DNA from 3 places in the Mesorhizobium sp. M7A.F.Ce.TU.012.03.2.1 genome. Region 2 is predicted to be linked to each of the others. Evidence: predicted binding sites of a transcription regulator. Region 2 holds the regulator's gene; each other region holds the start of a gene.

Region 1 (10,145 bases), 1.1 Mb from region 2:
GTCGGTACGCTGTGGGTCAACCAGGGCTGGCCGGTGGCGCTCGCCATTCTGGCCGCTGTCGCCGTCGGCGGCTTTATCGGCGCACTCTACGCGCTGCTGTTCAACCGGCTGGGCATGCCGAGCTTCGTCTCGACGCTGGCCGGTCTGCTGGCGGTGCTTGGCCTGCAGCTCTACATTCTCGGCTCGACCGGCTCGATCAATCTGCCCTACGGCTCGAACCTGGTGAATTTCGGCCAGCTGCTGATGATGCCGAAGTTCGTCTCGTTCGCTCTGGCGGCCGTGCCCGGTATCGTCATGCTGGTCACCGGCCTGCGCACTGTCGCGCGCCGCCGCGCCGCCAACCTGTCGGCGCCGTCGACCGGCGGGCTCGTCACGCGCGCGGTCGTGATCACGGTCATCCTCGAACTCATCGTCTTCTATCTCAACCAGGCGCGCGGCATTCCGTGGATGTTCGGCCTGTTCGTCGGCCTGGTCATATCAATGCATTACGCGCTGACGCGGACCAAATGGGGCCGCTCGATGTCGGCGGTCGGCGGCAACCGCGAGGCGGCAAGGCGCGCCGGCATCAATGTGCGGCTGATCTATTCGAGCGCCTTCGTGCTGTGCTCGATGCTGGCCGCTTTCGGCGGCGTGCTGTCGGCGGCCCGCCTGGCCTCGGCCAGCCAGCAGGCCGGCACCGGCGACGTCAACCTCAACGCCATCGCGGCGGCCGTCATAGGCGGTACCAGCCTGTTCGGCGGTCGCGGCAGTGCGTATTCGGCGCTGCTCGGCATCATCGTCATCCAGTCGATCGCCAGCGGCCTGACGCTGCTCGATCTGTCCTCGTCGCTTCGGTACATGATCACCGGCGCCGTGCTTGCCATCGCGGTCATCGTCGACTCGCTGGCACGCCGCTCGCGTGTCTCCCATGGCCGGGCCTGAACCCATCAACAGGAAGCAAGACATGAGCGAAAAACTGTCCGGAAAAGTTGCCGCCGTCACCGGCGCGGCATCAGGCATCGGCCTCGAATGCGCCAGGCACATGCTGGCGTCCGGCGCCACCGTGGTGCTGGTCGACCGCGCCGAGGCGACGCTGAACAAGCTCTGCGCCGAACTCGGCCCCAAGGCGATCCCGCTGGTCATCGACCTGATGCAGCCGGCCAGCGTCGCCACCATGATGCCGCAGATTCTGGAGAAGGCCGGCCAGCTCGACATCTTCCATGCCAATGCCGGCGCCTATGTCGGCGGCGAGGTGGCGACCGGCGATCCCGACGCCTGGGACCGGATGCTCAACCTCAACATCAATGCCTGCTTCCGCTCGATCCAGGCGGTGCTGCCGCACATGATCGAGCGCAAGACGGGCGACGTCATCGTCACCAGTTCGATCGCCGGACTGGTTCCGGTGGTCTGGGAGCCGATCTACACGGCCTCCAAGCACGCCGTGCAGGCCTTCGTCCACACGGTGCGCCGGCAGGTCGCCAAGCACGGCCTGCGCGTCGGTGCGGTGGCGCCCGGCCCGGTGGTGACGGCGCTGGTCGACGACTGGCCGAAGGCCAAGCTCGAGGAAGAACTCGCCGCCGGTGGCCTGATGCAGCCGCGCGAAGTGGCCGAAGCGGTGATGTTCATGCTGACCCGCCCGCGCAACGTGACGATCCGCGATCTGGTGATTTTGCCGCAGAGCAATGATCTCTAAGCGAATAGGGAATAGGGAGTAGCGAATAGGGAAGAATCCAACGACCTACCTACTCGCTACTCGCTACTCGCCAAACCGAAGGTTTCACATGCCCCATTATCTCGGCATCGACGTCGGCACCGGCAGCGCGCGGGCCGGGGTGTTCGACCACACTGGAAACATGCTCGCCTCTGCCAAGCGCGATATCGAGGTCTGGCGCGAGGCCGGCGACATTGTCGAGCAGTCGAGCAACGACATCTGGCGGGCGGTGTGCGCGGCCACGCGGGAAGCGGTCGCTCAATCGGGCGTGGCGCCCGAGGCGATCGCCGGCATCGGGTTCGACGCCACTTGTTCGCTGGTGGTGCTGGGCGAGGGCGGCGTGCCGCTGCCGGTGAGCAGATCCGGCAATTCGGAACGCAACATCATCGTCTGGATGGATCACCGCGCGGTCGAGCAGACGCGCCGCATCAACCGCAGCGGCGAGGCGGTGCTGAACTATGTCGGCGGCGTCATATCGCCGGAGATGGAAACGCCGAAACTCCTTTGGCTGGCCGAAAACCTGCCCGACACGTTCAACGCCGCCTGGCAGTTCATGGACCTCCCCGATTTCCTCACCTGGCGGGCGACCGGCAGCCTTGCCCGCTCGGTCTGCACGGTGACTTGCAAATGGACCTATCTGGCGCATGAAAGCCGCTGGGACGAGGCCTATTTCCGCACCATCGGACTAGGGAGCCTGGCCGACGAGGCATTCGCGCGCATCGGCACGCAGATCGTGCCGGCGGGTGCCGCACTTGGCAGCGGGCTGACCGCGCAGGCGGCTGCGGACCTTGGCCTCGTCCCCGGCATCGCGGTAGCGGCCGGCCTGATCGATGCGCATGCCGGTGGCGTCGGTACGGTCGGTGCGCGCGGCGAGTTCGGCAGCGTTCTGTCGCGCATGGCCTATGTTTTCGGCACCTCGGCCTGCACCATGTCGTCGACCGCGGTGCCGGCCTTCGTCGACGGCGTCTGGGGTCCGTATTTCTCGGCCATGGTGCCGGGCCTGTGGCTGAACGAGGGCGGCCAGTCGGCAGCCGGTGCTGCTATCGACCATCTGGTGCGCATGCATCCCGCGGCTGGCGAAGCGACCGCCAAGGCGCAAGCCGAGGGGCTCAGCCTCAGCGCCTGGCTGTCATTGCAGGCGCAAGGCCGCAACGGGGCCGCAGCGACGCCGGCGCTGGTCGGCGGTATCCATGTGGTGCCGGAGTTTCTCGGCAACCGCGCACCTTTCGCCGACCCGGACGCGCGAGCGCTGATCGCCGGGCTCGATCTCGACACCAGCCTCGACAGCCTGGTCGGGCTCTATGTCGCCGGGGTCTGCGGGCTGGGCTATGGCGCGCGCCAGATCGTGCGGGCCGAGCATGACAAGGGCATTCCCGTCGACACCATCGTCGTCAGCGGCGGCGCCGGCCAAAGCCCGCTGGTGCGCCAGCTGCTTGCAGATACCACAGGCATGGTGGTGGTGGCCTCGACCTCGCCGGAACCGGTGCTGCTCGGCTCGGCGATGCTGGGCGCGGTCGCCGCCGGTGCCTACAAGGATCTGACGGGGGCGATGGCCGGCATGTCGGAACTCGGCGAGGTCTATCATCCCGATGCCACGCTGGCCGGCTGGCACGCCAAGCGCTTCGCGGCATTCGAGCTGCTGCAGCAGGCCAGCAAGGCGATCAGGGGTTGAAGCGAGCGATTCCTGTCTGGCTTTGTCAGGAGCGTCGCGAACACCGCTTGGCGGTTTAGCCGGAAGCTGGCAGCTTTGTCCTGTCGTGGATCCTCTAGCAGCATGGCAGTGCGACGAGGGCAGGGGGACAGGACCAGGGAGGCCCTATGGCAGACGATAAAGCGCCCGTGCCATTCGCATCGGACAGCGTGCCATGGACGGAATGGTCCGATGTGCCGCGCTTCGGTGTGCGCTACCGGCATCTGTCGCAGGCCGCCCTCGGCGAAAACCACCATGTCGGCGTGGCGATCGAGGAACTGCCGCCGGGCAAGCAGACGTCGCCGGCGCATTACCATATTTTCGAGGAAGAGCATGTCTTCATCCTCGAAGGGATGCTGACCGCTTATGTCGGCGACGCTGCCTACGCCATGAAGGCCGGCGACTACATCTGCTTTCCGGCTGGTGCTGCGGCGGGGCATTGCCTCATCAACACCGGCGACGCGCCGTGCCGCTATGTCATCGTCGGCGAGCGCAACCCGAATGACGTGGTCGTCTATACCGCCTCCAACAAGGTCCTGGTGCGGGCGCTGGGCAGGCGCGCGATCTTCGACCTCTCGGCAACCCGAACTTACTGGGACGGCGAGAACACCGGCCTTGCCGCCGGCGATCCGCTGCCGTCGGATGTGATGCCCGGTATCACCAAACCCCCAGCCGTGCCGATCCCGCCTGTCGCCAGCGATGCCGTCGAATGGAAGGTCGAGGGCGAAGGCCCGCGGTTCGGCGGCCGGTCCAGGCATCTGACCTATGCGGCTTTGGGACGACCAGACTATCATGTCGGCATGCTGATCGAGGCGCCGGCCCCCGGCATGCGCCTGGCGCCCAGGCACTACCACATGCTCGAAGAGGAGCACGCGCTGATCCTGGAAGGGCAGGTGACGCTGCTGCTTGGCGAGGAGCGTCACGAGATGAAGGCCGGCGATTATGTCTGCTTTCCCGCCGGCCTGGCGGTCGGGCATTCCTTCCTCAACAGCGGTACGGAACCGTGCCGCTATCTGATGATCGGCGAGAAAAATCCCAACGAGGTCTGCGTCTATCCCGATTCCAACAAGATGGCGGTCGACGCCTTGCGCCGGCGCGACGGCATTTTCGACATGGGAGCGGTGAGGCGGTACTGGGACGGCGAGGCATAGAACTGGCGTTTCGCTATCCAATAGCCGCGCTCTAAACGCAGGAAACCGTTCGGAGATGACCGTTATTGCTACTGTACCTGGGTGACGCTAGTCTGGTTCGGGCACTCCAACCGGGGAGTTGGCGGGGAATGCTCCTGCCATTCTTGCGACGGCCTTCACCCTATCACCGTCGCCGCCTTGGCAGGCTGAGATGGGTGGCCTTGTTTGCGCCGTTCATTCTGTTGTCGGGCTATATCATCTATGGCTTCATCGGCATTCGGTTTGATACATCTCTCTCGGTGCTGAGGCACCTTGCGGCATTCCCGAACTGCACTGCCGCCCGTGCCGTTGGCCTCGCCTCTGCGCATAGGGGCGAACCTGGCTATTGGCCGACTCACGATGCCGACCATGACGGCATAGCCTGCGAGCCCTGGCACGGGACAAGCTCTAGTGGCATCCGGGTCCATCGCTACTCGCGTACCGGCCCATAGCCTTGCCCTGGCCTCAAAGCTCCTTCTCCGCCAGCTCCCTGAATTCGTCGGGCACGGAGCGCGCGGCCTCCAGTGCCACCGTGCCGTAGCCCACCGCCTGTTTGCCAAAGCGTTCGCGGATCTTGTCGATGGCGCGGTCGGCGTCGAAGCGTGCCAGGCCTTTTCGGGTGCCCGGCCGGCGTTTCTCGTCGGCGAGGCCGAGCGGCAGTTCGAGCTGCAGCTCGAAGCTTTCCTCAAGATACGACACCGAGATCGCCAGCAGCGAGATCGTTCTTTCGTGGGGGTTGTCGGCGAGGACGCCGCGCACCAGATCGCCGGCGATCTCGGCCAGCATCGCGGTCGCCGAGATCGGCTGGTCAAGCGTGATCGAGCGCGTGACGGCGCTGAGATCGGCAAAGCGCACGCGTACCGTCACCGTGCGGCCGGGCCGCGCCTTGGCGCGCAGCCGGCTGGCGACACGGTCGGCCAGATGCAGCAGAGTGGGCACGATGATCCGCGCTACGGCGGGTTTTTGGCCCAGCGCCGATTGGGCGCCGGCCGAATGCGCGCGGCTATGCGTTTCGAGCTTTCGCGGGTCGCGGTTCCATGACAAGGCGGCGAGCTTTTCGCCGGCGGCGGGACCGAGCAGCCGTGTCAGCGCGCCGCTGTGCGTCCTGGCCAGCTGGCCGATGGTCTCGACGCCGATTTCCGCCAGCCTCGCCCTGGTCGCCGGGCCGACGCCCCACATCAGCCCGACCGGCAGGTCGTGCAGGAAAGCGAGCTCGCTGCCGGGGTCGACCACCACCAGCCCATCCGGTTTGGCCACCTGCGAGGCGATCTTGGCCAGATGCTTGGTGCGTGCTACGCCGATCGAGATCGGCAGGCCGAGTTCGGCCCGCACGCGGCGGCGGATGGTCGTTGCGATCTCCTGCGGCGAGCCGAACAGATGCGTGCAGCCGGCGACGTCGGCAAACGCCTCGTCGATGGAGATGCGCTCGACCACCGGGGTAAAATCGTCGAGCACCTTGATCGCCGCGTCGCCCAGCCGCTGGTAGTGGCTGAAATTGCCGCCGACGAAGATCAGCTGCGGGCACAGCTCACGCGCCTTGCGCCCCGGCATGCCGCCGCGCACGCCGAAGGCGCGGGCCTCATAGGAAGCGGCGAGCACGACACCGCCGCCCACCGCGATCGGCTTGCCGCGCAGCGACGGATCGAGCAACTGCTCGACCGAGGCGTAGAAAGCGTCGAGATCGGCATGCAGGATGGTGGCTGTCGTTTCCATCGACCGCACATCCGCAGTTGCTGATAGATTGGAACAAATAAAGAACAAAGGTGGATCGTTGTCAAGCAAGCTGTGGAAAGCTCCCCCTTCTCCGCTTGTGGGAGAAGGTGTCGCCGAAGGCGACGGATGAGGGGTGTTCCAGGGAACGCCAGCGTCTCACTCCGCTGGAACACCCCTCATCCGTCTCGGCGCTGCGCGCCGATCCACCTTCTCCCACAGGGGGAGAAGGGAAACAGCGCAACGCCTAGACAATATGCTCCGATCGCAGCGCCGCTTTCATCTTTTCCAGCGCCGCTTCGCCGCCTGCCGCCAATTCGCCGGCAATCCTGGCCAGCTTATCGTCGGCCTTGCGGTGCTTGCTGCCCCAGGCGCCGAGCGTCGCCAGCACCGGCAAGAGGTCGATGCCTGCTTCGGTCAGCCGGTAGACCGTTTTCAAGCCATGCGTCGGGTCGTCGCTTCTGGTGAGGATGCCTTCCTCCTGAAGCGTTTGCAGCCGCTCGGCCAGCGTGCGCGAGGAGATGCCTTCGTCGGATTGCAGGAATTCGCGAAAGTGCCTTTTGCCGGCGAAGGCCATGTCGCGGATGATGAGCAGCGTCCAGCGGTCGCCGATCAGTTCGAGCGACAGGTTGATCGGACAGCCGGATTTTTCGCGCGTCGACATCTACGGTTCCATTTTTAAATCACTTTACTATTGACATCGTTTTGGCCTTGCGTCAACGGTTGCAAATGTAAACTGTTTTGCGTTGGCCGTGGGGAGAATGACGGTGAAAAAGCTGGTCCTGCAGATGCAGATGTCGGTCGACGGCTTTGTCGGCGCCAATGAGGACCATCCCTGGCAGCTCTGGGAATGGGGCGACGACAGCGCCTGGGACGACGCGCTGAAGCAGGACTTCAACGCTGTCTTCGCAGGCGTCGATACCATCCTGCTCAGCCGCAAAATGGCACAGGAGGGCTACCTCACCCATTGGGACACTGCGGCGAAGAAGTTTCCGCACGATCCGTTCTACGCCTTTGCGCAGCGCATCGTCGACGCCCGCAAGGTGGTGCTCAGCGACAAGCTCGAGCAATCGGCCTGGGAGCCGGCTTGGGAGCGCACCAGTGTGGCCAGCGGCGACCTGCCGCGCGAGGTCAACGCGCTGAAGACGGGCGAGGGTGGCGACATTGCCGTGTTCGGCGGCGCCGGTTTCGCGTCAGCGCTGATCGCGGCCGGGCTGGTCGACGAGTTCCAGCTGTTCGTCAACCCGGCGGTGCTGGGGGCGGGCCGCCGGATTTTTGACCAGGGCGGTTTTAGGAACCTGCGGCTGCTCGGCTCGAAGGCCTATGCCTGCGGCATGGTGGTCAGCCGTTATGCACCGGCGGGGTGAAGGGAACCTCCATCTTCTCCCTGCTCACTTGGCATCGTGGAAAATAATCCCTACCGTGTGGCGCATGCCTGAGCGCAGCCGACTGACGCCATGGCGCAGGTTGACCCGGTAATTGCCTTTGGTGCCCTGCACCGGCCGGTTGTGGACGGCGAACACAACGGCGTCGCCCTGGCGCAGCGGCACCACTTCGACCCGGCTCTGCATGCGCGGCCGCTGCTCGGTCAGCGCGAACTCACCGCCGGTAAAATCCTGGCCCGGTTCGGAGAGCAGGATCGCCACCTGCAGCGGAAAGGCGAGGTCGCCATAGAGATCCTGGTGCAGGCCGTTGAAGTCGCCAGGCACATATTGCAGCAGCAGCGGCGTCGGCCGTGTCTGGCCGGCGGCATGGCACTGCTCGAGAAACGCGGCATGCGTCGCGGGATAACGCATGGCCTGCCCCATGCGCTCGTTCCACCGATTGGCGACCTCGGCCAGCCTGGGATAGAGCGCGCTGCGCAGGCCACCCAGGAGGTCGGGCAAGGGATAGCGGAAATAGCGGTACTCGCCCTTGCCGAAGCCGTGCCTGGCCATATGAATGTGGCTGCGGAAATGCTTCTCCTCGGGATAGAGGCCGGCGATCTGCCGGCATTCTTCGGGCGAGAGCAATTTCTCGATCACCGCGCAGCCGAAGCCGTCGAGTTCGGCAGCAAGGGCCGGCCAGTCGTAACCGGCGATGCGTGTCTGAGCAGCTTCGACCACCGATGCGGCAATTTTGGCATGGGCATTCATATCGTAGCCTCCTTGTCGAGCAGGGCGCGCTTGCGCCCGACGCCCCAGCGGTAGCCGGCCAGCGTGCCGTCGGCGCGGACAACACGGTGGCAGGGTATGCCCAGCGCAATCGCGTTGGCCGCACAGGCGGTCGCCACGGTGCGGGCGCCGTTCGGCTGGCCGAGACGCCGGGCGAGCGCGGTGTAGGTGATGGTGGCGCCGCACGGGATGCTGCGCAGCACGTCCCAAACACGCTGCTGGAATGGCGTGCCGTGGCGCAGGTCGAGCGGCAGGTCGAGGCCGACGCCAGGCATTTCGATGAAGCGCGCGATTGCGGCGAGATCGTCGCGCAGTGCGGCCTCGTCCTCGACCAGTACCTTGCCGGGGAAGCGGTTGGCGAGATCCTGCTCCAGTGTGTCAGCATCCGAGCCGATCAGGATGGCGCAGACGCCGATATCGCTGCGCGCCGCCAGGATTTTGCCGATGGGGGATTCGCCGATGGCATAGGCGATGGTGCCGAGGGCGGCGACGTTGCAGGCGGCCACCGGCATACCGGTTTGTATAAGGTTCATTGCCTTCACTCCTTTGTTTGCGGCTGAACCCTAGCCACGTGCCGGCCGTGTCTCACTCCGGTGCTTGCTTTCAAATTCAAATCTGCCTGAAGGCGCAAAGATAGGTGCTCTACGGCGCCCCCCTCTGTCCTGCCGGACATCTCCCCCACGGGTGGGGAGATTGGCTGTCATCACGGCCTTCTCCAATCTCCAACGTTGCAGGACGAGAGCCGGCGCCGGAACTGCCAATCTCCCTCCTTGTCGGGGAGATGTCCGGCAGGACAGAGGGGGGCGCCGTAGAGCGCTGATGGTGCTCATTCGACACGCGTGACCGACACCTCGCCGAGCACGAACACTTCACCGCTCAGCAGGCGCAGCTCGATGTCGCCGGTTGCGGTGTGGTTCCACTCAGCCTTACCCTCATCGACCAGCCCGCCGATGGCGGCCATGACCTGGGACTTCGCGCGGTTGCCGGCGGCGGTGGTGCGAGCTGTCCGATTGGTGACGCTGTCATGAGATCTTGCCATCGCGCGCATGCTTGGCCGTCATCTCCGCGCGGATCGGTAGGCGCTGTCAGATTCGCCGGCCTCACGCTCCAGCAGCGCGCGCTTGCGCTCCGCGCCCCAGGCATAGCCGGACAGGTCGCCGTCTTTCCGGATCACGCGATGGCAGGGAATGGCGACGGCAAGGTTGTTGGCGGCGCAGGCGGCGGCGATGGCACGGGTTGCCTTCGGCGCGCCGATGCGCTGCGCGATGTCGGCATAGGAAACCGTGCGGCCGACGGGGATGTCTTGTAAAGCCTGCCAGACACGCTGCTGGAAGGCGGTGCCGCGCACGTCGAGCGGCAAATCGAGACCGAGCGCCGGAACTTCGACGAAACCGACGACGCGAGCGACCAGCGCCTCGTAGTCGTGATCGCCGCCGATTAGCCGTGCCCTGGGGAAACGGTCCTGCAGGTCGCGCACCAGTGCGTCAGGATCGTCGCCGAGCAGGATCGAGGCGACGCCCTTTTGACTGGACGCGACCAGGATGGTGCCGAGCGAGGTCTCGCCGACGGCGAAGCGGATCTCTTCATCGGCGCCGCCGGCGCGATAGCGCGTCGGCGTCATGCCGAGCATGCCAGTGGATTTCTCGTAAAAACGTCCGCTTGAGTTGAAACCGGCATCGTAAATCGCCGTCGTCACGCTGGCGCCGTCTTCCAGGCCCTGGCGGACCCTGGCG
Region 2 (10,145 bases):
GGCCGCACAAGCACCGGCCCGACCTGAGCGGAAAGCTGGAAGCGATCCTGACCGAACCATCGCTCTACGACGAAGCGCTGCTGCTGCTTGCGCGCAACGGATTCGACATCGGTGCCGATGCCAAGCGCACGGGCTGGCGTGAGACGCGAACCGAGAATGAAGAGGTGCTGGTCGCCTGGCAAACCATTTACCGCGATCCGCAGCGCTACTGGATGTTCTACGAACTGGCAGAGAAGCTGGTCGACTTCGAGGATTATTTCCGCCGCTGGCGCTTCAACCACGTCACCACGGTTGAGCGCATCATCGGTCTGAAACGCGGCACCGGCGGCACGTCGGGTGCTTCGTATCTGAAGAAGATGCTCGAGGTGGTGCTGTTCCCGGAACTGTGGACGGTCCGCACCCGGCTCTGACATCGTCGAAATGAAAACAGCGACGCGCGGCGGCGGAACACCCTTCGCGAACAACCGGGGACTGACTGACCATGAGTGGATTTCCTGATCTCGCCGCAGTCGAAGCGATGGATGCCACAGATCCGCTGCGGGCCATGCGCGACCGTTTCATTCTGCCGGAGGGGGTGATCTATCTCGACGGCAATTCACTGGGGGCAGCGTCTCATGCCGTTTTCGGCGAGCTGCAGCAGGCGGCAACCCAGGAATGGGCCCAGGACCTCATCCGAGCCTGGAATACGGCCGGATGGTTCGAGATGCCGATCGAACTCGGCGATCAACTCGGACGCCTGATTGGAGCCGCGGCCGGCCAGACCGTCGTCTGCGACACGACGTCGACCAACATCTACAAGGTGCTGCATGCGGCGCTGGAGATGCGGCCGGGCCGGTCGGTCATCGTCGCCGAGGGTGACAGTTTCCCCACCGACCTGTACATCGCCGAAGGGGTGGCCTCGACACGGGACGGCGTCCTGCTGCGCCTCGCGGGCGTCGACGCGCCCACCATCGAAGAGCTGATCGACGAAAACGTCGCGGTGGTGCTGGTCAACCACGTCAACTACAAATCGGGTGAACTGCGCGACATGGCGGCGCTGACGCGCAAGGCTCATGCGGCCGGAGCGCTGATCGTCTGGGATCTATGCCACACCGCCGGCGCCCTGCCCGTCGAGCTCGATCAGGCAAATGCCGATTTCGCCATCGGCTGCACTTACAAGTACCTCAACGGCGGTCCGGGCGCACCGGCCTTCATCTATGCCGCGCAGCGCCATCACGGCGATATCAGCCAGCCGCTCAGCGGCTGGTGGGGCCATGCGCGGCCCTTTGCCTTCGAACGGGGGTATGTTGCCGGCACCGGTATCCGCCGCTTTCTGTGCGGCACCCAGCCGGTCCTGTCGATGCGGGCGCTCAAAGGCGCGCTTGTCATCTGGAACGACGTCGACATGGCGGCATTGCGAAAAAAGAGCGTCGCGCTGACGGAACTGTTCATCCAGCTCGTCGAAGCAAAGTGCGGCGCCTATGGCCTCACGCTGGAGACCACCCGCGACGCGACCAGGCGCGGCAGCCAGGTGTCGTTCCTTCACGATCACGGCTATCAAATCATGCGGGCGCTGATCGAGCGCGGCGTCATCGGTGATTTTCGCGCGCCATCGACCATCCGTTTCGGCTTCACGCCGCTCTATGTCGGCTACAAGGATGTGTGGCTGGCGGTTGAGGTGCTGGAGGATATTCTGCGCACGGGCGCATGGAAGGACCAGCGTTTCGCCGTCAAGGAAGCCGTTACCTGACGCAACGATCTCCGCGATTTGCCGTCGCCGCCCTCACTGCCCGGCGGATGACGGAGGGCTGAATTCCAGCCACAAATGCCAACAGACGTTGGCGTTTTGGCTCCGTTTCGTTCACGGCAAACGAACGTCCCGAAGATTGATAGCGTCCCTTGTGGAGGTCGATCGGCAGATGATGCCAAGCCTTGGGTCGAGGATGAGCCACAGGTCATTAACCATAATGATTTCAATGTGAGCAGGCGCATTGCCGTGGTTGGCGCCTGTCGATCGCGACCCGCTGGCAAGCCCAAATAATTTCAGCAGCCTTAACAAATTCATTAAACTTTAAACGGTTGCAGAACACAACTGGAACAGATAGTGTTTGTTCTGGGTTTGTTTTTCGATTCTGGTTTCAGGTAATCTGGGGGCCGCCATGCTGACACGCAAGCAACATGAACTGCTGATGTTCATCCATGAACGCCTGAAGGAGAGCGGCATTCCGCCATCCTTCGACGAGATGAAGGAGGCGCTCGACCTTGCCTCCAAATCCGGGATTCATCGGCTGATCACCGCACTTGAGGAGCGCGGCTTTATTCGCCGGTTGCCCAACCGGGCACGCGCGCTGGAAGTGCTGCGATTGCCGGACTCGATCGCGCCCGGCCTCAACGCGGCAAAGAAGTTTTCGCCAAGCGTCATCCAGGGCAGTCTCGGTCAGGGTGGTGCCCTTGGCCGGCAGATCAAGCCGGCGCCTTCGCGGATGCCCTCGCCCGGCAATGATGACGATGCGGTCTCCGCCGTGTCGATCCCGGTCATGGGCCGTATCGCCGCCGGTGTGCCGATCGATGCCATCCAGCATCAGACGCATTCGATCTCGGTGCCGCCGGACATGATCATGGGCGGTGCCCACTATGCGCTGGAGGTCAAGGGCGACTCGATGATCGAGGCCGGTATCTTCGACGGCGACACCGTCATCATCCGCAATGCCGACACGGCGAACCCCGGCGAGATCATCGTGGCGCTGGTCGATGAAGAGGAAGCGACGCTGAAGCGGTTCCGCCGCAAGGGCGCTTCGATTGCTCTCGAAGCCGCCAATCCAGCCTATGAAACCCGTATTTTCGGGCCGGACAGGGTCAAGGTGCAAGGCAAGCTCGTTGGCCTGATCCGCCGCTACTGAGGCGGCTGCGTTTCAGCCACTGGCTTCTCGGGTCTCTTGAAGGGTGGCAGCCCCCTCGCCTCGCGCGAGAATTTGCGTTGCGCATGCCAGGGCCGGTATGGGCTGTCCACGGCGAAGCTGATCGTCGCCGGCGTGGTCGCCGATTGGCGATCGAAGAAGATCGCGGCACTGCCTTTGCGAGCCAGTTGCCGCTTGGTGATGACGAGAACCAGCGGGTTGTGACAGGCGTCATACGCGGTGGCGTCATTGATGACGATCAGCTCGGCGAAACCGCAGGCTTTCCAGGTGTCCTTGCGGTCCTCGACATAGGCAATGATCGCACCGGACGTGTGCCTGGCCACGCAGACGCCTGAGGTGCAATAGAACGGCGATCCCGGCGGTAGCTCAACGGCATCCGCGACGTCGAATTGCCCGTCGCCCTTGTCGAACACCTCCGGCACGACGATGGTTTCGGATATTAGTGCGCGTTTCCAGTTGTCGACGGTGAATTCGTTCGGCCGAGCGCGGCTGACGGCGAGTTCGCCACCGCCGATCGGCAAGGCAACCAGTCGGGCGTCCTCCGAGATCAGCACATCCGGCGTGCGCGTATCCGAGACGGTCAGCAAGCCTGCCAGCGCGAATGGCAGAGCAGCGAGCCGCAGCCAAGTTGTCGCCATTGTCGCGATGACCAGGGCAATTGTCACCAGCAGGACAGATTGCTGCGAAATCAGCCCAACCGCATCGACAGGCGAACGTTCGGAGATCCAACCCGATATGGCGATCATCACCGTCAGACCCTTGCCCATCAGGTAGAGGGCCGGCCAATCCAATCCGAAAGGCATCAGCAGCGCGCTTGCGACAGCCAGGAACATGACGACGGTGACGATCGGCATAACCGCCAGATTGGCGAACAGGCTGAGCGGCGACACACGCTGAAAATGCCAGATGGCAAACAGCGTCGTGGCGCTGCCGGCGATGATGGAGGTCATGGCAAGGCCGGTTGCCGCGAGCACGAACTTTCGCGTCAGGAAACCGGGCATGGATCGCTTTGGGGGCGGCGGTCTTGCTTTTCCCGCGCGGTGAACGGCCCAGCCGGCATAGGCGCCGACCAGAGCCGCGGTCGCGGCGAACGACATCTGAAAACTCGGGCCGACCACCTCATGCGGCGACACCACGATGACGGCGATCGCCGAGATCGCCAGATTGCGCATGGTGAGTGCTGCTCGATCGAACAGCACGGCAATCAGCATCACCGCCAGCATGATGAAGCTGCGCTCGGCGGCAACGACGACTCCAGAGATGATGAGATAGGCCGCGATCGAGAACAGTGCGGCGACGGCGGCATACTTCTTGACCGGGCGACGCGCGGAAAAGTCGGGAAACAACGCGAAGGCGCCGCGCAGCAAGCCCATGATGGTGCCTGCGACCAGCGCCATGTGCAGTCCCGAAATCGAGATGATGTGGTAGATGCCGGTACGTCGCATCGCCTCATTGATGTCATCGGGAATGCCGGCGCGCACGCCGACGATCAGCGCCGCGGCGATCTCGCCTTCGGCGCCGCCGACGCTCGCCCTGATATGGTCGGCGATGGCCTCGCGGGCATTTTCCACGCTAGAGGAAATTCGGGCCGGCAGCGACATGTCGCCACCATCGCTGACGACAAGCTTGGGGTTGCCGAGAAAGAACCCGCTGCCGCCGATGCCGGCAAAATAGCTGTCGAAGGAGAAATCATAGCTGTCCGGCCGCACCGGCCCGGTCGGCGGCAAAAGCTTGGCATATCCAGTGATGAGGGAGCCTGCGGTCACGTCAGCCGGGATCTTGCGTGCCGAAAGCCGCACCCGTTCCGGCGCATAGCGCAGTTTCGGTCTTGCGGTCGATGTCACGTCGATGGTCAGCCGGATACGGCCAGTTTCCATCCGGTCGAGCGAGACGACGCGGCCGGTCACCTGCGTCGAGATTTCCGAGCCCAACATTTGTGTGCCCGCACGCCACGTCTCGACCTTGGCAGCAAGCAGTCCTAGGGCGCACAAAAGCGCCGCCATGAAACACAGATGGGTCTTTGGCCATGAGCGCGAGACCAGCGCACAGATCCCCGTCAAGATGACAACCGCGACAGGTCTCGCAAAGTCGGGTTCAGCCGTCAGCGAAAAATAGCCGATCGCTCCGATCGCCAGGCAGACCGGCACCAGCAGGAAGGCCACGCCCCGGTCGAGTTCCAGGCTCGCCGCCGTGTTCACGCTGTGGCGCAGGCGAGGCAGTGATGTCAGGCTGATTTGCCGGCGCACGCGAACGATCCTGCCGGTTTCGGCAACAGGAACAGAGGCGGCGACATCCGCTTGCAAGGGCGCCTTGCCGGGATCCGGCACAAGGGGCGATGGCGGCGGTAATGGGGCTGGCCGAGGCGCAAACAGGGACCGTTCGCTGACGCCGATGGCAGCGTCCTCGCCCTGATCCGAGCCCCAGCCTCGTCCAGCCATCGGGTCTGCCCCTTGCGCCCTCGACACCCTATGCTACATGAACGCCGGGCGCGCGAAAGCCCGCGCAACCGCACCCCGCTTCAGATGGTTTCCGAGAGTTCCATGTCCGACAAGGTCGTCACCCGTTTTGCCCCTTCGCCCACCGGCTATCTGCACATAGGCGGCGCGCGCACGGCGCTGTTCAACTGGCTGTATGCGAAGCACACTGGCGGCACGATGCTGCTGCGCATCGAGGACACCGACCGCGAACGCTCCAATGAAGCCGCGACGGCTGCCATCCTCGACGGGCTTTCCTGGCTTGGCCTGAGCTGGGACGGCGAGCCGGTGTCGCAGTTCGAGCGTGCGCCGCGCCACCGCGAGGTGGCTGAGGAGCTCGTGCGCAAGGGCAAGGCGTATTATTGCTATGCCACGCCGGCCGAACTGGAGGCCATGCGCGAGGCTGCCAGAGCCAAGGGGCTGCCGCCCCGCTATGACGGCCGCTGGCGCGACCGCGACCCCTCTGAGGCGCCCGCAGGCGTCAAGGGCGCCATTCGTATCAAGGCGCCGACCGAAGGCGAGACCATCGTCCATGACCGTGTCCAGGGCGAGGTGCGCTTTCCCAACAAGGATCTCGATGACTTCATCATCCTGCGTTCTGACGGCAATCCCACTTACATGCATGCCGTCGTCGTCGATGATCATGATATGGGAGTCACCCATATCATTCGCGGCGACGATCATCTGACCAACGCCGCTCGCCAGACCGTGATCTACAACGCCATGGGCTGGAACGTGCCGTCCATGTCGCACATCCCGCTGATCCACGGCGCCGATGGCGCCAAGCTGTCGAAGCGGCACGGCGCGCTTGGCGTCGAGGCCTATCGCGCCATGGGCTACCTGCCGGAGGCGCTGCTCAACTACCTGGCGCGCCTCGGCTGGAGCCATGGCGACGACGAGATCATGTCGATCAAGGACATGATTTCCTGGTTCGATATCGGCGATGTCAACAAGGGTGCGGCGCGCTTCGACTTCGCCAAGCTGGAGGCGATCAACGGCGCGCATATGCGCCGCATGAGCGATGCCGAACTGTTCGACATCTTCATCACTACCCTGCCCTATCTCGAAGGCGGCCCGGCGATCGCCGCGCGCCTGAACGACAGCACCAAGGCGCAGTTGCTGGCAGCGCTTCCGGGCCTGAAGGAGCGCGCCAAGACGCTGGTCGAGCTCGTCGATGGCGCGGCCTTCCTGTTCGCCACGCGCCCCCTGCCGATCGACGACAAGGCGGCCCTTCTGCTTACCGACGATGCCCGCAAGATCCTGCGCAGTGCTCACGAAGCTTTGAACGGGCTTGCGAGTGACTGGACAGCCGCCTCGGCGGAGGCGGCGATACGCGAGGTGGCAGCGGCCGGCAGTCACAAGCTGGGCGCGGTGGCCCAGCCTTTGCGCGCTGCGTTGACCGGCAAAAGCACCTCGCCGGGCGTGTTCGATGTGCTCGCCGTGCTCGGCCGCGAGGAAAGCCTGGCGCGCATCTCAGATCAAATCGATTAGGAGCAAACTGGCCCAAGAAGATTGGCATTGAAAGGCGGGTTTCGCAGTGCAACATTAGGCCTTGGCCCAATCTGGCACGCACCTCCTGAAATGCGGTGGCGAATACGCGCATTGCGGTGATTTTCGACGTGTCGCTCTGCAGAATTTTGCCTTTGCCGGCATGAGGAAACAAGAAGGAGTTTGCAATGACCGAAGCTGCGAAAAAAATGGATTTGGGCGGCAAGACCCAGGAGGCCACGGCAACGATTGCATTCGCCGGCAAGACCCATGAATTCAAGGTGCGAAGTGGTTCGGTCGGGCCTGATGTCATCGACATCGCCTCGCTCTACTCAACCACCGGCGCCTTCACTTACGATCCCGGCTTCACCTCGACGGCAAGCTGCGAGTCCGAAATCACCTTCATCGACGGCGACGCCGGCATCCTCCTCCACCGCGGCTATCCGATCGACCAGTTGGCCGAACATGGCGACTTCCTCGAGGTCTGCTATCTCCTGCTCTACGGTGAATTGCCGACCAAGGCGCAGAAGGACGACTTCGACTACCGCGTGACGCGCCACACCATGGTGCATGAGCAGATGTCGCGCTTTTTCACCGGCTTCCGCCGCGACGCGCACCCGATGGCGGTGATGTGCGGCGTGGTCGGCGCGCTGTCGGCCTTCTACCACGACTCCACCGACATCTCCGACCCCTACCAGCGCATGGTTGCCTCCATGCGGCTGATCGCCAAGATGCCAACGATCGCGGCGATGGCCTACAAATACCACATCGGCCAGCCCTTCATTTACCCGAAGAACGAACTGAACTTCGCCGCCAACTTCCTGCACATGTGCTTTGCCGTGCCGTGCGAGGAATACAAGATCAACCCGGTGCTGGCGCGCGCCATGGAACGCATCTTCATTCTGCACGCCGATCACGAGCAGAACGCCTCGACCTCGACCGTTCGTCTCGCCGGCTCGTCGGGCGCCAACCCGTTCGCGTGCATCGCCGCCGGCATCGCTTGCCTGTGGGGCCCAGCGCATGGCGGCGCCAATGAAGCGGCGCTCAACATGCTTGGCGAGATCGGCCATGTCGATCACATCCCCGAGTTCATCGCTCGCGCCAAGGACAAGAACGACCCGTTCCGCTTGATGGGCTTTGGCCACCGCGTCTACAAGAACTACGATCCGCGCGCCAAGATCATGCAGAAGACGGCGCATGAGGTTCTGGGCGAGCTCGGCATCAAGGACGATCCGCTGCTCGACATCGCCATGGAACTGGAAAAGATCGCGCTGACCGATCCCTATTTCATCGAGAAGAAGCTCTACCCGAATGTCGACTTCTATTCCGGCATTACGCTGAAGGCGCTGGGTTTCCCCACCACCATGTTCACCGTGCTGTTCGCGGTCGCCCGCACCGTCGGCTGGATCGCACAGTGGAAAGAGATGATCGAGGATCCGCGCCAGAAGATCGGCCGCCCGCGCCAGCTCTACACCGGCGCGCCGGAGCGCGACTACGTGCCGATCGCCAAGCGGTGAATTGGGAGTAGGGATCGGGCAGTAGGCAGTAGGGTATGGTCAATTTCCCTACTCCCTACTGACTATTCCCTCTCTTGATATACCGTATCACCACCTGCGCGGCGATCTCGCCGGACGGTCTATCCGTCGCCATGCGCCGCGTGATCTCTGCAAATCCATTCTTCTGCCAGGCGCGCATGCCGCTGTCGGCGAACAGGGCTTCCAATTGCCGGGCCAGATTGTTCGGCTTGATGTAGCCGTCGTAGAATTCCGGAATAAGCGCTCGATCCGATATCAGATTGGGCAGCAGGGCCGACCAGACTGAAACGAGGTACGGCGCCAAGACGCGAGCAACCGGGTCGAGCCTGTAGCAGGAAATCATCGGCACTCCGGCCAGCGCCAGCTCCAGCGATACCGTCCCGGACGCGATCAGCGCCGCATCGGCTTTGCCGAAAGCCTGCCATTTGCGCTGGGGATCGACGATGATCTCAGGCTTTTCATCCCAGCGGTTGACGGAGAATTTGACGAGCTCGGCGACATGCGGAACGGTCGGCAGCAGCAGCCGCAGGCGGTGGCCACGCGCACGCAGAATCGACACCGTCTCGCCGAACGGGTCGAGCAGCCGCCGTACCTCGCCACGCCGCGAACCGGGCAGGACGAGCAGGGTCTTGACGCGATCAGGAGAAAGGTCGCGCGGTAGTTCCTGCGCCTTGGCTGCGGCCAGCAAACCCGCATCGTGGGTCAGGCGATGCCCGACATAGGTGCCCGGTGGCCCGCCGAGCCGCTCGAGCTCCTTGACCTCGAACGGCAGGATGCAGAGGATGTGGTCGACATAGGGCTTCATCGCCACCGCCCTGCCCGGCCGCCACGCCCACACGCTCGGGCAGACATAGTGGATGATCGGAATCGACGGGTTGGCCGCACGCACCTTTTTGGCGACGCGCAACGAAAAGTCCGGACTGTCGATGGTGACCATGCAGTCCGGCTTTTCGTCGGCAACGGTCTTGGCCAGTTGGCTGATCCGCCGCATCAGGCGCGGCAGGTCGCGCAGAACGGCGCTGAACCCCATGAGGGCGATCTCGCCGGCATCGAATGGCGAGACCAGTCCCAGCGCCTGCAAATGACGGCCGCCGAGGCCGACGAGTTGCACCTCGCGCCCCACAGCCTGGCTGAGCGAGCGCACTATGTCGGCACCGAGCAGGTCGCCGGACTCCTCTCCGGCAACGATTGCGATCTTCAATGCCCTGTCAGCCATTGCGCGGCTCCGTGGCGGCACGCAGGCCAAGGACGAACAGGCCGAGTGCATTGGCGCGCGCGATGGTTTCAGGACCTTCGAGGATCAGCGAGCGTCCCGCCTCGACGGCAATGCCGGCGAGTCCGGCCGCATGCGCTGCCTCGATCGTCTGCGGACCGATGGATGGAAGATCGGCGCGCAGTTCCTGACCGGGCTTGGCGCACTTGACGAGGACGCCGCGGGTCTTGCCCGCAATACGGCCGTGGCCGCGCAGCAGCTTCGCACGATCAAGCAGGCCGGCTGTTCCTTCGATGCCTTCCAGCGCGATTGCCCGGCCGCCAACCGCGATCGCCGCCTGGCCGACATCCAGCGCCCCGATGGCCTTTGCTGCCGCAAGGCCTGCCTCAATATCGCGCCAGTCCAATTTTCGCGGCTCGGCCTTGGTCAGCACGCCTTCGGCGGCGACAAGATTCGGCACTACTTCGTGGGCGCCAACGACCTTTACTCCACGCGCTTCGAGGCCCCGTGCCAAGACCTTTAGAAGACCATCATCGCC
Region 3 (10,145 bases), 760 kb from region 2:
GACCTCGCCCATCAATATGACGTCATGGCCGCCGCTCCGGCCGGCGGTGGCGGTTTTCTGTCGTCGCTGCAGGGCGCGCTTGGCGGCGTTCTCGGCGAGAAGGCCGGCGCGCTGATCAACGGCGTCGCCGCACTCAAGGCATCCGGGCTCGACATGGCGCAGATCCAGAAGGCCGGCGCGACGCTGATCCAGCAGGCCGAAGCCGCCGCCGGCCCCGACCTGACCAACAAGGTGCTCGGCTCGGTGCCCAGCCTGAAGGGCCATCTGGGGATTGGCTGATCGACAATCGGGCCGATCGGAAGGTTTGCCGCCCCTCATCGCCCAGTCGGGCACGTTTCCCCGTCACTATGCGGGGGAAAGATACCGGCACAGATGATGGTCGGCGCGACCTCTGAGAGATCGCGCCCCCCTGCGCCCCTACTTCGGCAGCGCGTAGGCCATCACATAGTCCCCAGGCTTGGTGCCGACCGAACCGTGGCCACCGGCGACGATGACCACGAACTGGCGGCCGTCGGCGACCGTATAGGTCATCGGCGTCGATTGCCCGCCGGCCGGCAGCCGCGCCTGCCACAGCTGCTTGCCCGACGTCAGGTCGTAGGCGCGCAGATAGTCGTCGACCGCGGCCCCGAGGAAGGCGACGCCACCGGCGGTGATCATCGGCCCGCCGATGCCGGGCACGCCGACCTTCAGCGGCAGCGGCAGCGGCGTCATGTCGTAGACGGTGCCGTTGCGGTGCTTGTAGGCGATCTTGCCGGTCCTGAGATCGGCGCCGGCGACATAGCCCCAGGGCGGCGCCTGGCAAGGAATGCCGAGCGGCGACAGGAACGGCCCCATCACCACCGCATAGGGCGCACCCTCGTTGCGGTTCAGCCCCTGCTCGCTGCCGCGCCCTTCGTCCGGCGGCGGCACCTGATCGCGCGGAATGAGCTCCGACTTGAACGCCAGATAGGTCGGCATGCCGAACAGCACCTGCCGGACCGGGTCGACGGCAATGCCGCCCCAGTTGAAGGTGCCGAAATTGCCGGGATAGATCAGCGAGCCCTGGACGGAAGGCGGCGTATAGCGCCCCTCATAGCGCAGGCCCTGGAATTCGATCCGGCAGGCCAACTGGTCGAACATGGTTAGGCCCCACATGTCGGCGCCGGTGAGCGGCTTCGGCATGAAGGTAAGGTCGGAGACCGGCTGCGTTGGCGATGTGTGGTCACCTTCGATCGCGCCGCCGGGCGCCGGCACTTCGTTGACCGCAATGACCGGCTCGCCGGTGCGGCGGTCGAGCACATAGAGGTCGCCCTGCTTGGTCGGCCCGACCAGCGCCGGCACCACCGTGCCGTCGGGTTTGGTGATGTCGATCAGGCTCGGCTGCGCCGGCACGTCCATGTCCCAGAGATCGTGGTGCACGGTCTGCCGCACCCAGCGCACCTGCCCGGTGTTGAGGTCGAGCGCGGTGATCGACGACGAGAACTTCTCGACATTGGCACTGCGCCCGGCGCCGAGCTGGTCCGGCGTCTGGTTGCCGAGCGGCACGTAGAGCAGGCCGAGCTTCTCGTCGGCGCTCGGCGTCGACCACATGTTGGGCGAGTTGGCGGTATAGGTCTGGCCGGCCGGCAGCGGCGTCGTCTGGTCCGGATTGCCGGAATCCCAGTTCCACACCAGCGCGCCGGTGGCGGCGTCGTAGGCGCGGATGACGCCGGACGGCTCCTGCGTCGAATAATTGTCGTTGACCGCGCCGCCGACAATGATCTTGCCGCCTGAGATCAGCGGTGCCGAGGTCGAGTAATAATAGCCCGACTTCGGATAGGGCATGTTGGTCAGAAGGTTCAGCGTGCCGCCCTCGGCAAAAGCCGGGCAGATCTGCCCGTTGGCGGCATCGAGCGCGATCAGCCGCGCGTCCGAGGTCGGCAGGTAGACGCGGGTCGCACAGGGCTGCCCGGCGGCGCCGGCGGCATCGGCGTAATAGGCCACGCCGCGGCAGGTCTGGTGCTGGCGGTCCTTGTCGAGCTTGACCTTGGGATCGAAGCGCCATTTCTCCTTGCCGCTCGCGGCATCGATTGCGATGGCGAAATTATGCGGCGTGCAGATGTAGAGCGTGTCGCCGATCTTCAGCGGCGTCACCTGATAGGTGGTCTCGCCGACATCGTCGGGACCCTTCACGTCGCCGGTCTGGTAGGTCCAGGCGGGCTGCAGCTTGGCGACATTGTCCGGTGTGATCTGGTCGAGCGGCGAATAGCGCTGGCCGAACTGCGTGCGGCCGTAATAGTGCCATTCGCCGGCCGGCACATCATTGCCGAGATTGGCGTTGGCGACCACCTTGTCGGTGCCGAGTTCGCCGGCAATATCCTTCGGATCCGAAGTCATCGAATAACCGGCGACGGCTAATGATGCCAGCACGGCAAGGATCAGCGGCGCGCGTGCGTCAGGACCGACAAGACCCCGCCTCGCCCACGGCATCAGCAGCCACAAAGCGAGAAGCACGATGATGCCGCCGCGAGGCCCGAGTTCCCACCAGTCGAAGCCGGTTTCCCAGACCGCCCAGGCCAACGTGCCGAGCACGATCACCGCGTAGAGCCACAAAGCAGTCGACCTGCGCCGGTAAAGCAGCCAGGCGGCGATCAGGAAGGCAAGGCCAGCAACGACATAGTACCAGCTGCCGCCCAGCATCGCCAGGCGGATACCGCCGCCGCCGAGTGCCAGGCCGATGAGGAAAAGAATGAGGGAGGTGATGGTGACAGCCAAGATGATACTCCTTCGACTGTTGCGCTTTGCGGCGCTGCCATGGCAACCCGGCATTGCGTCGCTGCCCGAAGCACAACTTTCTCCCGACGGTCCCGCCTGTCAAGCATGGGCCTCAAGCGCAGGCGGTAATGGTCCATCGCCATTGGGATAACATCGACCGCACTGGGAGCGTGGGCAGCAATCGGGCACTTTAGCGGAACAAAACGTAGACAGTTCTGGTCTTTCCCCACCGAATCACTACATTCGGGGCAATGTCCGGCTTTTCCGAAGACATGCCCTTTTTCGACGAACCCAATGCGCGGCCCACGGCCCCGTCGGGCATCGCCGCGCGCGCCATGGCTGCCCGCAGCGGTCAAAACAACGCACCCGACTACCTGAAGGGCCTCAACCCGGAGCAGCGGCTAGCTGTTGAAACCACCGAAGGTCCGGTTCTGGTGCTGGCCGGAGCGGGCACCGGCAAGACCCGCGTGCTCACCACCCGCATCGCCCACATCCTCGCCACCGGCAAGGCGTTCCCGTCGCAGATCCTCGCGGTGACCTTCACCAACAAGGCCGCGCGCGAGATGAAGATCCGCATTGGCGTGCTGATCGGCGAAGGCAATGTCGAGGGCATGCCATGGCTCGGCACCTTCCACTCGATCGGCGTGAAGCTGCTTCGCAGACATGCCGAACTCGCCGGTTTGCGCTCCGACTTCACCATCCTCGACACCGACGACGTCGTGCGGCTGATCAAGCAGTTGATCCAAGCCGAAGGTCTGGACGACAAGCGCTGGCCGGCCAAGCAGTTCGCCCAGATGATCGACGGCTGGAAGAACAAGGGGCAAGGCCCGGCCGACATCGCCGAGGGCGACGCCCGCGCCTTCGCCAACGGCAAGGGCCGCGAACTCTACAAGGCCTATCAGGAGCGGCTGAAGACGCTGAACGCCTGCGATTTCGGCGACCTGCTGTGCCACCCGATCCGCATCTTCCGCGCCAATCCGGACGTGCTGAAGGAATACCACAGGCGCTTCAAATACATCCTCGTCGACGAGTATCAGGACACCAATACCGCGCAGTACATGTGGCTGCGCCTCCTGGCGCAGCGGCCTCAAGGCAAGCCGATCTCCCCCCTTGAGGGGGAGATGTCCGGCAGGACAGAGGGGGGCGCCTCGCGCCGACAGGCTGGAGGGACAGCGCCCCCCTCTGTCGCCTCCGGCGACATCTCCCCCTCTAGGGGGGAGATTGGGCGCTCTTCGGCCGAAACCCGCGCCACCGTAAACATCTGCTGCGTCGGCGACGACGATCAGTCGATCTATGGCTGGCGCGGTGCCGAGATCGACAACATCCTGCGCTTCGACAAGGATTTTCCCGGCGCCACCATCATCCGGCTGGAGCGCAACTACCGCTCGACCGCGCACATCCTTGGCGCTGCCTCCCACCTCATCGCCCACAATGAGGGCCGCTTCGGCAAGACGCTGTTCACGGACCGCAACGATCCCGAAGACGGCAAGGTGCATGTCCACGCCGCCTGGGATTCCGAGGAAGAAGCGCGCGCCGTCGGCGAGACCATCGAGACCTACCAGCGGCAAAAGCACAATCTCAACGACATGGCGATCCTGGTCCGCGCTTCCTTCCAGATGCGCGAATTCGAGGACCGTTTCGTCACGCTCGGCCTCAATTACCGCGTCATCGGCGGCCCGCGCTTCTACGAGCGCATGGAGATCCGCGATGCGCTGGCCTTCTTCCGCGTCGTCGCGCAAGGCGCCGATGACCTTGCCTTCGAGCGCATCGTCAATGTACCCAAGCGCGGCCTGGGTGAAGCCACCATCCGCCAGATCCACGACACCGCGCGTGCGCTGCGCATCCCGATGCTGGAAGCCGCCGCCAAGCTCGCCGAAAGCGACGAGCTGAAGCCGAAGCCGCGCGCTGCCTTGCGCGAGGTGGCGGCCAATTTCGAACGCTGGCAAAAGGCCCTGGAAACCACGCCGCATACCGAACTCGCCGAGACCATTCTCGAAGAGAGCGGCTACACCGACATGTGGAAGAACGACCGCTCGGTCGAAGCGCCCGGCCGGCTGGAGAACCTGAAAGAACTGATCCGCTCGATGGAGGAGTATGAGTCGCTGCGCTCCTTCCTCGAACATGTCGCACTGGTCATGGATGCCGAGCAGAACGCCGGGCTCGACGCCGTCTCGATCATGACGCTGCATTCGGCTAAGGGCCTCGAATTCGAGACCGTCTTCCTGCCCGGCTGGGAGGAAGGCCTGTTCCCGCATCAGCGCGCGCTCGATGAAGGCGGCCGCTCCGGGCTGGAGGAAGAGCGCCGCCTTGCCTATGTCGGCCTGACCCGCGCCAAGAAGAACCTGCATCTGTGGTTCGTCTCCAACCGCCGCATCCACGGCCTGTGGCAGTCGACCATTCCGTCGCGCTTCCTCGACGAACTACCGGAAGCCCATGTCGAGGTCGCCGAAAGCGGCAACTCCTACGGTGGCTACGGCAATTCCTATGGCGGCGGTTCCTTTGCCTCCGGCCGTGGCGGCCAGGGCGCGGGACGGCAAAACCCCTATGGCGCCTCGCGCTTCGACAATGTCGGCGCCGACAGCGAAAAATCCGGCGCCTTCTCCAACACCTATGCGACGCCGGGCTGGCAGCGCGCGCAGGCCAACCGCACCGAGGCGACCGACCGCAATTGGGGCTCGCGCTCCGGCCATCAGGTCGAGCGCATCGGCTATGGCGAGACGGACAGCGGCTACGGCGCCGGCCGCACCTCGGTCAAGGGCCGCACCATCGACGGCGAACTGGTCGCCAAATCCGTCTCCGACATGCCATCGCCCTTCAATGTCGGCGATCGGGTGTTCCACCAGAAATTCGGCAACGGCAACATATCCAACATCGAAGGCAACAAGCTGACCATCGACTTTGACAAGGCCGGCCAAAAACGCGTGCTGGACGGGTTTGTAACCGGGGCAACAAAATAGGCCAAAGAAGGTCGGGGACACATGTCAGTTGAGGAAGATCTAACAAAAATATTTAAAGCAAAGGCGGCCGGTCCATTCCTGTTTGTTGGATCAGGATTTTCCAGAAGATATCTAGGGCTCGAAGATTGGTCTGGGTTGCTACGGCGTTTCTGTCGTGGATCCCAGCCGTTTGAATTCTATCTGGCATCGGCAGATGGAAATTTGCCATTAGCGGCCAAGTTAATTGCGGAACAGTTCAATGATTTTTGGTGGACCTCTGATGAATTAAAGAGAGCGTCTCGAAGAATAAAACGAAGGCGAAGGGGATAACATCCGCGCTGAGGATCGAAATTGCTAATTACCTACTAAAATTGGATCAGAACATAGCAAAGAAGTCAGAATATCAAAAAGAGGTTGAGCTCCTATCTTCTTTGAACGTTGATGGGATTATAACAACTAATTGGGATCCATTTCTTGAACAGGTATTTCCAGATTATAAAATATACGTCGGACAGGAGGAGCTTTTATTCTCAAACCCGCAAGAAATTGGAGAAATATACAAAATCCACGGATGCGCATCGCGCCCCGAATCTCTCACTCTAACCTCCGACGACTACCACGATTTTAACAATAAAAACGCCTATCTCGCCGCTAAATTGATCACGATATTCGTCGAGCATCCTGTGGTATTTATTGGATACTCAATATCCGACCAGAATATCAGCATGATGCTTAGGTCAATTTCATTGTGCATCGGAAAGGAAAACGTGGAGAAACTTAGAAAGAATCTGATATTTGTGCAAAGGCCCGCCGATAAGGAGGGTGACGGTATATCTGATACCTATATTTCAATTGATGGCGTGCAAATCCCGCTCGTTCTTGTTAAGACGAATGATTTTTCTCAAATTTACCGATCTCTTGAGGCCACAAAGAGGAAGATACCAGCTAGAGTTCTCAGATATTGCAAGGAGCAACTTTATGAATTGGTAAAGTCGGCAGAACCAGAAAAGAAGATTTGTGTCGTAGACATTGATGAGATCGACAGGAAAGAGGACGTCGAATTCTTGGTAGGCGTGGGTGTTGTATCGCAACAACTGGCTCCTATTTCGGGCGTAGGTTATGCCGGTATCGACGCCAGAGATCTGATCGCTGATCTGATTTTCGAAAATCGAGGGTATGACCCGCAACAGGTCCTCGACCAATCGATAAAGACGGCAGGACGCAATACGAAAAACGTCCCTGTTTTCAAATACTTGCGCGCATCCGGAATTGCGAACAAGGATGATTACACAAAGATGGGGAACAATCTGGATAAATGGGTGAACCGGCCAGCCAAAGACTTTAGGCTAGGGATGTATGCCAAACCCTTTCTTTCGAAATACAAAGACTGCAAAATTGATGAAATTATAGGGAGATGCACGCCGGAGAACGCGACGATATACATCCCGTTCCTAAAACCGGACGAGATCGACTTGGGCTGCCTAAGTGATTTTCTTAGAGAAAATTTCGAAAAGACTGACTATCTGAAGTCAAATTACGCGAGCTATTTTCGTAAATTGGCGTCTTTCTATGATAGGTTGAAATGGGGGTTTTGAGGCCTCCCTACGGTCATTCCTAGCTAGGCGGCCACGATTCGCTCCTTCTGGCGAGTACTCGCTTCGGCCAGTTGATGACGGCTAGTCGAAATGTCCTGCCGCTTACCGATACCGCGCCTGGTTCCATTTATGCCCCAGCAGCGACAGGATGATGATCAGCCCGTTGAAGAACTGCACGTAGAAGCCGCTCAATCCTGCCGCGACGACGCCGGTCTGGATGAACGACACGGTGACCGCGCCGATGGCGCCGCCGACTACGGTGCCGATGCCGCCCCAGGTCGGCGTGCCGCCGACGAAAACCGAGGCCAGCACCGGCAGGAGATAGCCGTCGCCAGCCGTCGGCCACCAGGTGAAGTTGATCATCACCGAGAAGGTGCCGGCGAGCGCCGCACCGATGCCGACGAAGACGAACACTTTCACCCGCACGCGCTTGACGTCGATGCCCATCTGCTGGGCGCTGTCGGGGTTGTCGCCGACCACCCTCACCTGCGCGCCGAAGCGATGCCTGTTGTAGAGCATCGCCGACAGCACGACGAAGCCGATGGCCCAGAAGATCTGCACCGGAATGCCCAGGAGCTGGCTTGAGAAGATCGTGTAGGCCCAGCTGTCGCTGAGGCTGGTCAGCGCCATCGACTTGCCCTCGTTGATGATCTGGATCAGGCCGCGCAGCAGGAAATTCATGCCGAGTGTGGCGATCAGCGACGACAGCCCGCCATAGACGACCAGCGAGCCCACCAGGAAGCCGAGCAGCATGCCGGTGACGAGTGCCGCGGCGATGCCGAGGAACGGATCGTAGCCGGCCTGCACGACCAGCGCGAAGACCCATGAGGCAAAGCCCATCGTTGCCGGAAATGACAGATCGATCTCGCCGCAGGTGACGACGAAGACCAGCGGCACCACCACGAACAGCGCCACCGGCAGCGTCGTCAGCACCGAGCGGTAGAGATACCAGGTAGTGAAGACGGTCGGGTTGGCGATCATGAACACCGTCATCATGACGATGAACACGGCGAGCGTGCCGAGCGCGGCACGGTTGTCGAGGATGAAGCCACGCATCCAGTGATCGGACGGGTGCCTCCATTCCTTCTGAGAACCGGGACGGGGAATACCGGCGGACGGCTCGTGCAGGTCGGGCTCCATGGTCTTGCTCATCGTGCTCTCTGCTCCGCGTCGCCGGCATCGTGCAGCCCGGCCAATCCGCCGGGATGCGCGACCTCTTCCATGAAGTTGATAAGATCTTCGGCCGACTTGACCTCGCTGCGGTCGGTCGTCAGTGCGACCTTGCCGCGGTCGAGCACGACGAAGCGGTCGGCGATGTCGAAGACATGATGGATGTTGTGGCCGATGAACAGGATCGAGCGGCCGCTCGCCCGCACCTGGCGCACGAAATGGAACACCTTGGCGGTTTCGGTCAGCGACAGCGCCGTCGTCGGCTCGTCGAGGACGATCAGCTCGGCCTGCTTGTAGATGGCGCGGGCGATCGCCACGCCCTGGCGTTCGCCGCCCGAAAGCTGGCCGACGATCGACTGCGGCGTGAACACTTTCGAGGTGAAGCCGATCTCGCGCATCAGCCGGCTCGCCTCCTCGATCTCCTTGTTGACCCTGAGAAAGCCCATGAAGCCGGTCAGCTCGCGGCCCATGAAGATGTTGCGAACGATGGTCTGCTGCACGGCCAGCGCCCGGTCCTGGAACACCGTCTCGATGCCGGCCTCGCGCGAACGCGCCGCACTCCACCCGGTCACCGGCTTGCCGCGCACGAGGATTTCGCCGCTGGTCGGCTTGACCACGCCGGACAGGATCTTGATCAGCGTCGACTTGCCGGCGCCATTGTCGCCGAGCAGGCCGACGACCTCGCCGCGGTCGACGCTGAGATTGACCCCGCCCAGCGCATAGACCTGGCCATAGGATTTGCTGATGTCGCGCAGTTCGATGAGGCGTTCTGCCATCGGATCCTCGCTTTGATTGTCTCGTGCCGGCTGCGTCGCCAGCGGTCCCGCCGGCCGGGGCCTGATCCCGGCCGGCGGCTTGGGAGGTCAGCGCAGCGCCTGCTTGGCGAGCTCGGCGACGATCTCGTAATTCTCGGGCGTGACGAAGCCGGCGCCGGTGTCGACATTCATCGGCGCCAGCCCCAGCACAACCTGCTGGCAGAGGCTGAGGATCGGCAGATAGCCCTGCAGGAACGGCTGCTGGTCGGCGGTCAATTGCACCCAGCCGCCCTTGAAGCCCTCGACGATCTGCGGGCTGGTGTCGAAGCCGAAATTGAAGATCTCGCCAGCCTTGCGTCCGGCCGCCTGCATATAGGTCGAGACATTGCCGAGCATCTGCCCGCCGGGATAGCCGACCGCCTTGACGTCGGGATTGTTGAGCAGCGCCGCGGTGATCACTGGAATGGCCAGATTGGGATCGGACGCCCATTCGCCACTCGGCGGCGAGGACAACTGGATGACCTCGACGCCGGCTTCCTTCAGTGCGGCGACCGTACCGCGCTCGCGCGCACCACGGCTCTCATTCTCGAACGGACCGATCATGATCGCCTTGTCGCCGGCCTTCAGCTTGCCAAGCTTGAACGCCTCGGCGCCGAGCGCGCGGCCCTGCTGTTCCTGCTGGGCGCCGACATAGCCGCCGCCGAATGCCGCCATCACCTTCGGCACCGGCACGTTCTGGTACATCATCTTGATGCCGTCCTTGTGCGCCTGTTCGGCGAGCGGCATGATCGACGCGTCGCCCGGATGGCCCATCATGGCGATGCCGTTGGGCTTGACCGCGACGGCCTCACGCAGTTGCTGCACCATCTTTTCGATGTCCCACTGGGAGAAGATGTAGTCGACCTTCGGCCCGAGATCGGCCTCTGCCTGCTTGGCGCCATTGTAGACGATGGTGC

Evidence for each region. Region 2 encodes LexA, which represses DNA repair genes until DNA is damaged. Its sites were predicted from a motif close to TGTTCNNNNTGTGTTCNG; they were not measured.
Region 1: dinB (DNA polymerase IV) is a predicted target of LexA. The motif match lies at 6,292-6,309, and genes of this name have one in related genera.
Region 3: EJ079_RS21050 (UvrD-helicase domain-containing protein) is a predicted target of LexA. The motif match lies at 2,928-2,945, and genes of this name have one in related genera.

What each region holds. Positions count from the first base shown of each region.
Region 1 is NZ_CP034779.1:3,979,403-3,989,547, forward strand. It holds gene EJ079_RS19395 (sugar ABC transporter permease) at 1-921, shown strand, start outside; gene EJ079_RS19400 (SDR family oxidoreductase) at 944-1,672, shown strand; gene EJ079_RS19405 (FGGY-family carbohydrate kinase) at 1,761-3,362, shown strand; gene EJ079_RS19410 (cupin domain-containing protein) at 3,509-4,531, shown strand; gene EJ079_RS19415 (excalibur calcium-binding domain-containing protein) at 4,660-5,001, shown strand; gene dinB (DNA polymerase IV) at 5,015-6,262, opposite strand; gene EJ079_RS19430 (helix-turn-helix domain-containing protein) at 6,507-6,923, opposite strand; gene EJ079_RS19435 (dihydrofolate reductase family protein) at 7,027-7,626, shown strand; gene EJ079_RS19440 (2OG-Fe(II) oxygenase) at 7,651-8,394, opposite strand; gene EJ079_RS19445 (methylated-DNA--[protein]-cysteine S-methyltransferase) at 8,391-8,945, opposite strand; gene EJ079_RS19455 (hypothetical protein) at 9,239-9,451, opposite strand; gene ada (bifunctional DNA-binding transcriptional regulator/O6-methylguanine-DNA methyltransferase Ada) at 9,470-10,145, opposite strand, start outside.
Region 2 is NZ_CP034779.1:5,072,093-5,082,237, forward strand. It holds gene kynA (tryptophan 2,3-dioxygenase) at 1-410, shown strand, start outside; gene kynU (kynureninase) at 482-1,729, shown strand; gene lexA (transcriptional repressor LexA) at 2,139-2,879, shown strand; gene EJ079_RS25135 (ComEC/Rec2 family competence protein) at 2,873-5,335, opposite strand; gene gltX (glutamate--tRNA ligase) at 5,438-6,862, shown strand; gene gltA (citrate synthase) at 7,048-8,376, shown strand; gene lpxB (lipid-A-disaccharide synthase) at 8,432-9,610, opposite strand; gene EJ079_RS25155 (LpxI family protein) at 9,603-10,145, opposite strand, start outside.
Region 3 is NZ_CP034779.1:4,310,409-4,320,553, reverse strand. It holds gene EJ079_RS21060 (hypothetical protein) at 1-279, shown strand, start outside; gene EJ079_RS21055 (glucose/quinate/shikimate family membrane-bound PQQ-dependent dehydrogenase) at 418-2,733, opposite strand; gene EJ079_RS21050 (UvrD-helicase domain-containing protein) at 2,985-5,690, shown strand; gene EJ079_RS21045 (SIR2 family protein) at 6,041-7,264, shown strand; gene EJ079_RS21040 (ABC transporter permease) at 7,367-8,416, opposite strand; gene EJ079_RS21035 (ATP-binding cassette domain-containing protein) at 8,413-9,210, opposite strand; gene EJ079_RS21030 (substrate-binding domain-containing protein) at 9,298-10,145, opposite strand, start outside.